Regions from separate parts of the Arthrobacter sp. P4_F10 genome, predicted to be linked through region 1. Evidence: predicted binding sites of a transcription regulator. Region 1 holds the regulator's gene; the other holds the start of a gene.
What was found. The regulator LexA, encoded in region 1, represses DNA repair genes until DNA is damaged. The targets are predictions, from matches to a motif close to TCGAACANNTGTTCGA.

Region 1 (4,394 bases):
GGCGACCACCTGTTGGTCCAGGCCGGCACCGGCACCGGCAAATCGCTGGCTTACCTGATTCCGCTGATCGCCCATTCGCTGACCAGCAACAAGCCCACCCTGGTGTCCACCGCAACCTTGGCGCTGCAGACGCAGATCGTGGGCCGGGACCTGCCCAGGCTGCTCAAGACCATCACCCCTGCCTTGGAACGGCCCGTCAAGGTCGCCCTGGTGAAAGGCCGGTCCAACTACGTGTGCCGGCACAAACTCGAGGGCGGTTTCCCGTCCGAAGAACCTTCCGAGGGACAGCTGTTTTCCCTTGGCGAGGACACGAGCGTGCCGCATTTCGCTGCCGCGCTTGGCGGGCCGTCCTCCCAGCTGGGCAAGGAAGTCGTCCGCCTCCGCGAATGGGCCGAGGAGACCGCGACGGGGGACCGCGACGAGCTCATGCCCGGCGTCACGGACCGGGCCTGGCGCCAGGTCTCGGTTACCTCCATGGAGTGCCTCGGCGCGCAGAAGTGCCCGCTCGCGGCCGAATGTTTCAGCGAGCTGGCACGGCAGAACGCCGCCGACGCCGACGTCGTGGTCACCAACCACGCCATGCTCGCCGTCAGCGCCTTCGAGGGCCTGGCGGTGCTGCCCGAGTACGACGTCGTGGTGGTGGACGAGGCGCACGAACTTCAGGACCGCGTCACAGGCGCGGTCTCAGGTCAGCTCTCCGTGGCAATGGTGCACGCAGCCGCGTCCGGGGCCCGGAAACATACGGGCATCACCGTGGACGCGCTGAACAATGCCGCAGCCCACCTGGAGCTGGCCATCGACGGGGTCCCCAGCGGGCTGATGCCCAACGGCCTGAACAGCGGGCAGTTGGACTGCATCGACCAACTGCGCGACGCGTGCCGCGCCGCCCTGTCCGATTCCAAGGGCGACAGCTCCACGACGGCCGACGGCGGACGCCAGCTGGCGCGCTCACGCCTGATGGTCATCCTGGAACTCTGTGAGCGCCTCCTGGCCGCGCGCGAAAACCGCGAAGTAGTGTGGTTCTCCCGCAACAGCAGCTTCGACCCGGTGCAGGGCTACTCCCAGCCTGACGAGAGCGCGCCGGCCCTGATCAATGTTGCCCCGTTGAGCGTCGCGGGGCGTTTGCGCGAGGGTTTGTTCGCGGACCACACCGTCATCCTGACCTCGGCCACACTGGCCATTGGCGCTGCCTTCGAGCCTGCAGCCGGAGGCCTCGGCCTCGTTGGCAATGGCGCCCCGAGCTGGACCGGGGTCGACGTCGGGTCCCCGTTCGACTATCCGAAGCAGGGCATCCTCTATGTCGCCCGGCACCTGCCCAAACCCGGCCGCGGGACTTCCCCCGAGGCCTTGGATGAGCTGGAGAAGCTGATCCGCGCTTCCCGTGGCGGTGCCTTGTGCCTGTTTTCCTCGCGGCGCGCGGCGGAGGAAGCCGCCGAGGCCATGCGGCCCCGGCTGGGCCTCAGCATCCTGTGCCAGGGGGAGTCGACCATGACGGCGCTCGTGCGGCAATTTGCCGACGAGCCGGACACCTGTTTGTTCGGCACAATGTCCCTCTGGCAGGGCGTCGACGTTCCTGGGGTGTCCTGCCGGCTGGTGGTTATAGACCGGATTCCCTTCCCGCGGCCGGACGACCCGCTGATGACGGCACGCTCGCGGGCCGTCGCCCAGGCGGGCGGCAATGGCTTCATGTCCGTCTCGGCCACGCACGCCGCCATTCGGCTCGCGCAGGGCGCCGGACGGCTGATCCGTTCGACGTCGGACAAGGGCGTGGTGGCAGTGCTGGATTCGCGGCTGTCCACGGAGCGCTACGGCGGATTCCTCCGCGCCGCGCTTCCGCCGTTCTGGCCCACCACCGATTCATCGATAGCCATGGCTGCCCTGGAGCGCCTGGCGAAGGACTCCGCGAACGGCTGAGTCCCACGTTGAAGCGGGAGCTGGCCGGGACTGAAGCCGGCGGCCTCGCCGGGGATGGTTAGAGGGAGCGGAGTACCGAGACGACCTTGCCCATGATGACGGCGTGGTCGCCGAGGATGGGTTCGTACTGGGTGTTTTGCGGCAGCAGCCAGGTGTGGCCGTCCCGCTGGCGGAATGTCTTGACCGTGGCTTCGTCGTCCAGCAGGGCGGCAACGATGTCGCCGTTCACGGCGTCACCCTGGCGGCGGACAACCACCCAGTCACCGTCGCAGATCGCGGCATCAATCATCGAGTCGCCAGCCACCTTGAGCATGAAGAGTTCGCCATGGCCCACGAGCTGGCGGGGCAGCGGCATGACGTCCTCCACTACCTGGTCCGCGAGGATGGGTCCGCCGGCGGCGATGCGTCCGACGAACGGCACCATTGCCGTGTCGGTGGCGCTGGCGAGCTCAGACACCGAGAGGCCGCCGACGGCCCGCAGGCCGCTGGACTTCCCGACACCCGAAATCGGTGTGGTCCCCTCGTCCAGGGTCAGCGGCATGAGCACTTCCATGGCCCGCGGGCGCTTCGGATCGCGCCGCAGGTAGCCGAGCTTTTCAAGCTGGGAGAGCTGATGGGTCACGCTCGACAGGCTGGCGAGGCCGACGGTGTCGCCGATCTCGCGCATGGAGGGCGGGTAGCCCTTGTCCGTGACGGACCGCTGGATGGTCTCCAGGATTTTCTTTTGCCGGACGGTGAGGCTCTTGGGGGCCCGGGCGGGCTGCGGGCTCCGTGAGGTGGCCCTGCCGCCGGTGGCTTGTGCTGCCATGTTCGCCAACGCCTTTCCGTTCCGCCCGGCTGCCGTGGCTGCTGTCACCGGGACCTTCCGGCCTGAAATGTCAGACCCTGCTGATCAACTACTAACGAATTCACACAGGGAGTTCGTTAGTGGTTGTCCTGTCCCTCAAAAATAGGCCAGCCGCAGGGCTTTTTCAAACATTTGTTCTAGCGAGTCTCGACATCGTTCGTTAGTAAGTGCTAAAACAGAACGAGCAAGGTTCGAATATGTGTTCGATTTCGAGGTTTCCACTTCGGATCCGCTGTTCGGTTCTATGTTCGAAGGTTCGGCCGGTTGGCGGCGAGTACGTGGAGTACGCCGGGCGGCACCGTATGGTCCAGGAGGGCTCAGTTCATGTCAGCTTCAAGCGCGTTTCAAGACACTTTTGTTCAGGGCGTCTTTGTTCAGGGCGTCACGAATCACCACCGCAGCGGGGCGGGGGCCGCGGTTTCCGGCCGCCGGCCGAAGCAGCCGCCGCTCCGGCTCACCCAGCGCGGACGCTTCGTCTTCTTCGGTGTCCCGCTGATCCTTCTGGCGGCGTTCATCCTGTCGCTCAGCGGATTCCTCAACGCTCCCGCGAAAGCAGCGGATTCCGCTGACCAGCTCTCGCTGACGCCGACTGTCACCGTGACGGTGCAGCCGGGGGAGTCCCTCTGGGCCATTGCAGGGTCGGTGGCTCCGGAGCGCGATCCCCGCGACGTCGTGGCCGATATCGTGCAGCTGAACAACCTGGACGCCGCCCGTGTGATGCCGGGCCAGCAGCTGTTCGTCCCGTCCAAGTAGTACCCGCCAAGCCAAGCAACATCCCCCAAGTGCAGTCGCGGACGTCACAGTTTCAGTGCCCGTCCCGCTACCACTTAAACTGGTCACGTGACTGACCAGCTTGAGCGCCTCAACCGACTGCCCCTCCGAACCAATCTGCGTGGCCTGCGTCCGTATGGTGCGCCGCAGCTGGACGTCCCCATCCTGCTCAACGTCAACGAGAACACCCATGGTGTCCCGGCCGATGTCCGCGCGGCGATCACCGAGGCCGTCAGCTCCGCCGCTGCCGGGCTGAACCGGTATCCGGACCGCGAGTTCACCGAACTGCGCGAGGCCCTCGCCGAATACCTTGGCCACGGCCTGGACGCGGAGAATATCTGGGCCGCGAACGGATCCAACGAAGTCCTTCAGCAAATTCTCCAGGCATTCGGCGGCCCCGGCCGGACGGCCCTCGGGTTCCCTCCCACATATTCGATGTACCCCTTGCTGGCCTCCGGCACGGATACGGAGTACATCGTCGGTGCCCGCGCCGCGGACTATGGGCTCAGCGCGGAATCGGCGGCCCGGCAGGTGCGCGAGCTTCAGCCCAACATTGTTTTCCTGTGCTCCCCGAACAACCCGACCGGTACGGGGCTGGGGCTTGATGTCGTCGAGGCCGTTTATGACGCCGGCGAAGCCAGTCAAACCATCGTGATCGTTGACGAGGCCTACCACGAGTTCGCCCACGACGGCACGCCCAGCGCGCTCACCCTGCTGCCTGGCCGGGAGCGGCTCATCGTCTCGCGCACCATGAGCAAGGCTTTCGCCCTCGCCGGCGCAAGGCTTGGCTACATGGCCGCCGCACCGGAAGTCGCGGACGCCCTGCGCCTGGTCCGTCTCCCGTACCATCTCTCCGCCATCA
Region 2 (4,394 bases), on a different contig from region 1:
CAGCGAGCCGGGCTCGACGACGTCGACCGTGCAGGAGGAGCCCACATGGATCTTGATCTGCTGCTGCAGGACCTTGGCGGCCGCCGCCGCGCCCTCGGCCGTGACGGCGTCGCGGCGCTCGATCTTGACGGTCATCTGGTCCATCCGATGGCCCTCGGGCCGGGTGAGCTCCAGCTGGAAGTGCGGGCTGAGCTCGGGGATGCGCAGGGCGATCTCCTCGATCTGTGACGGGAACAGGTTCACGCCGCGCAGGATGATCATGTCGTCGCTGCGGCCGGTGATGCGGCCCATGCGGCGGTGCGCCGGGCGCGCGGTGCCCGGCAGCAGCCTGGTGAGGTCCTTGGTGCGGTACCGGATGATCGGCAGCGCTTCCTTGGTGAGCGAGGTGAAGACGAGCTCGCCCGGCTCGCCGTCGCCCAGCACCACCGTGGGGTCGAAGGCGTCAATGATCTCTGGCCGGAAGTGGTCCTCCCAGATGTGGCTGCCGTCCTGCGTTTCCACGGCTTCGCCGGCGACGCCCGGGCCCATGACCTCGGAGAGGCCGTAGATGTCGCAGGCCTTGAGGTTCATGGTGGTTTCGAGCTCGTGCCGCATTTCCTCGGTCCACGGCTCGGCACCCAGGACCGCGTACTTCAGTGACGTTGAGGCCGGGTCGATGCCCTGCTTGATCATGGCGTCGGCAATGGTCAGCAGGTACGTGGGGGTGGCCAGGATGGCGTCGGGCTTGAAGTCCTGGATGAGCGTGATCTGGCGCTCGGTCTGGCCGCCGGAGATCGGGATGACGGTGCAGCCGAGGGCCTCGGCGCCGGCGTGGGCGCCCATGCCGCCGGTGAACAGGCCGTAGCCGTAGGCGTTGTGCACTTTCATGCCCGGCCGGACGCCGGAGGCGCGCAGCGAGCGGGCCACCAGCTTGGCCCAGTCGGCGAGGTCCTTCTTGGTGTAGCCCACCACGGTGGCGCGGCCCGTGGTGCCGGAGCTGGCGTGGATCCGGGCGACCTCGTGCTGCGGCACGGCGAACATGCCGAAGGGGTACTCGAGGCGGAGGTCCTCCTTGGTGGTGAAGGGGAACTTGCCGAGGTCGGAGAGTTCACGCAGGTCCGTCGGGTGGACGCCGGCCTCGTCGAACTTGCGCTTGTACAGGGGGACGCGGTCGTAGGCGTAGGCCACCGTGTGCTGCAGGCGGCTGAGCTGGAGCGCCTCGAGCTCGTCGCGGGAGATGGTCTCCTCGCGGTCCAGGACAGCGTCAGTTGTGGCGGCGGCAGTTTCTTGGGTCATCAGTGGTTCCCTGTTTCTATTTCTTGGAGATGGTGCGGCTGCGGCCGCGGAACTCGGCGATGAGTTCGCCCGGGAGGATATCGGTGGGGAGCTGGCCCGGAAGGGTTGCTGCGGGGGCCGCGCCGGCCGGTGCCGCCGTCGGGATGCCCGCGCCAGGATCGGCGGCGTAGATCTGGATGTCGTACAGCCCGCTGCGTCCTGTGCTGGCGCGGCGGTTCGCGACGGCGGTCAGCACTTGTCCGCGGAAGGCGGGTTTCAGGAAGTTGATGTCGACGCCGGCAGCAACGGTGATGTTGGAGTCCTCGCCCGGGAGCGGATTGGCCGGGTTGCAGGCCAGCGCGAAAGCCGTGTCGCCGAAGGCGAAGATCATTCCGCCGTGGGCCATGCCGAAGCCGTTGAGCATTTCCTGCCGGAGCGTCATGCGGATCGTGGCATGCCCGTCGTCCAGCGCGAGGACTTCGATGCCCATCCATTCCGAGGCGTAGTCGTCTTTCAGGATGGGGTGGGTGCCCCCGGAAACCGTCAGTTCAGCCATGCGTCGTTGCCTCCAGCTTTATTTACCGAATGTTCATTAGGTAATCCCATTTTGGGCCACGCTGTCAAGAGCCGYTAGTCGTTGGTGCTACTGCTGGGACCGAGATGCATAAACGAACAAGCGTACGTCTTGACTCGCTGGTGTGAAGGACACATACTGAATTCGGGCCCCGGCTGCAATGACGAAACCGGCGGCAACTCAAGAACCTTGGAAGGGATTTGCCATGACTGAAGTGGCCTTTGACATCAACCGCAACGTGGACCTGTTCCGTGTGAACCGGGCAGACGAACTGGCCGCCGCGCCGGGACAGACGCTGAATGCCCGCCGCATCTCCGGCGTCAGCAAGGAAAGCAGTCCCGTTGAGCGACTCTGGTTCGGCAAGGTCTTCACCGGTCCCGGGGAGATCTCGGATGCCCATCACCACGGGGAGGCCAACACGGGAGGCTATGTGCTCAAGGGCCGTGGCTTTATCCGCTACGGCGAGGGCTACGGCCAGATCGTCTACCTGGAAGAGGGTGACTTCGTCTTCGTGCCGCCGTTTATGCCGCACATCGAAGGCAACGCCAGCATGACCGAGGAACTGGTCTGGATGACCACCCGCACGCCGGACAACATCGTCGTTAACCTGCGCGACCAGGACGTCGTGGACCTTGAAATCGACTACCGGTCCTGATTTCCCCCAACAAAAGGGCGGCTACCGAAAGGTAGTCGCCCTTTTGTTGTCGTTGGTCCAAATATAGGGCGGCTACCGAGCAGGTAGCCGCCCCATGTCGTGGCTAGGTGCCGGTCAGAAGGACCGGGGAAGTCCCAAGTGCTTCTCGCCGATGTAGTTGCGCGTCATCTCGTCAGTAAGCGGCGCGAACGTGTACAGCCGGGCATCGCGGAAGTAACGCTGCATGGGCAGGCCGCGGAAGAAGCCCCAGCCGGCCATGACCCGCATGCCAACATCGGTGGTGGTGGTTGCCGCGTCGGACGCTGCGAGCTTCGCCATGGCGGACCAGGTCTCATTGGTTCCCTCGCCGCCGTCGGACGCTTCTGCCGCCTGGCGCAGGAGGAGCCTGGCGGATTCAATTTTCACGCTGGCATCCACCAGATTGTGCTGGAGCCCCTGGAAGGAGCCCACGGGGCGGCCAAAAGCGTGCCGCTGACGTGCCCATCCGACGGCGGTTTCCATGGCTCCGCGGGCGATCCCCAAAGCCACCGCGGCCCCATTGAGCCGTTCGCCGTTGAGCGTATCCAGAACCTGGCGGAATCCCCTGTCCAGTTCACCCAAGACGTTCGCTGCCGGGACCCGCACGTCGTCGAGGTAGACGTCGCACTGCGCGAGGCCGCGGATGCCCATGGTGTCGATGGTTTCGGTCCTGATCCCGGGCGTGGAGCGGGGGAGCAGGAACATGGTGATGCCGTCAATGGCGGAGCGGGTGGTTTCGCTGGTCCGGGCCAGGAGGATCAGGTAGTCCGCGTCCATCGCACCGCCGATCCATTTCTTCTGTCCGGAGATGGAGTAGCTACCGTCCTCCAAGCGGGTGGCGTTGGTCTTCATGGCCCGGGCAACGTCAGTTCCGCCGTCGGGCTCGCTCAGTCCGAAGGACATCTTGGCTTTGCCGGCATGCAGCGGAGCCAGGAACTCTTCCTGCTGCCGGCGATTGCCGTAGGTGTGAAGGAGCTGGACGCCCATGTACTGGACCACCATGCTCACGGCCACCGATGTGGGGCCGGCGCCGAGTTCCTCAAGAACCACCGCCTGCGCCTGGTGTTTGGGTCCACGGCCGTGGAGCTCGCCGTCGAGCTTGATCAGACCGGCGGCGCCAATCTCGCGGTATAGCTCGACGTCGTATTCTTCGGCTTCGTCGAACTTGTTGAGCCGCTCCGGCGTGACGTGCTCGGCGAGCATGGCGCGCACACGTGTCCGCAGCGCTGCGAATTCGTCGGGCTCGGAGATTTCGGCCGGCGGTGCCGGGCGGAAATTGTCCTGGATTGTCATGGCCTACTTCCTTTTCATGATGAAGCTGCTGCTGAACGTCATGACGGTGGAACCGTCCTGTTTCAGTACGGAGTAATCGATTTTCCAGATGCCCTGGTCCGGCTTTTTGGTCTCGCGCGCCATGGCTACCGTGGCCTCAACATGGATGGTGTCCCCGATGAACACCGGGGCGAGGGCACGGACCTCATCCAGGCCCAGCCATGCGACCACGTTGCTGAAATACCCCGTTTGGGTCATCAGGCCCAGGCCCAGGGACATGGTCAGCGGCCCGTGGGCGATGCGCTGTCCGAACGGCGTCGTTGCCGCATAGGTTTCATCCAGGTGCAGGGAGACGAGGTCGCCGGTGAGGCCCGCCCACTGGACCAGATGTGCATCCGTGATGGTCATACCTGCCGTGCGGACCACGTCGCCTGCCACCAGATCTTCCCAGTAGTGGTCAGGGCGGCCTTTGGGTTGCGGCAGGGTGGTGCCGGCCAGTTGGGGATCGATGCTGTGCATGTCTCTCTCCTGTTCGGGTGAATGAGGTCGGAGCCTAGGGGAATCGTAAGTCCACCTGGAATAAGACTAGACTAGCGAACGCTTGTTCGTATACTAATAAAG

Region 2: the regulator LexA is predicted to act here: its motif matches at 1,923-1,938, upstream of AC1DR1_RS00920 (hotdog fold thioesterase).

What each region holds. Positions count from the first base shown of each region.
Region 1 is NZ_JBFUJJ010000013.1:44,402-48,795, reverse strand. Features, by position in the region: gene AC1DR1_RS14330 (ATP-dependent DNA helicase) at 1-1,914, shown strand, start outside; gene lexA (transcriptional repressor LexA) at 1,973-2,722, opposite strand; gene AC1DR1_RS14320 (LysM peptidoglycan-binding domain-containing protein) at 3,086-3,514, shown strand; gene AC1DR1_RS14315 (histidinol-phosphate transaminase) at 3,602-4,394, shown strand, end outside.
Region 2 is NZ_JBFUJJ010000001.1:194,752-199,145, reverse strand. Features, by position in the region: gene paaK (phenylacetate--CoA ligase PaaK) at 1-1,275, opposite strand, end outside; gene AC1DR1_RS00920 (hotdog fold thioesterase) at 1,292-1,810, opposite strand; gene AC1DR1_RS00915 (cupin domain-containing protein) at 2,034-2,483, shown strand; gene AC1DR1_RS00910 (acyl-CoA dehydrogenase family protein) at 2,598-3,794, opposite strand; gene AC1DR1_RS00905 (MaoC/PaaZ C-terminal domain-containing protein) at 3,798-4,292, opposite strand.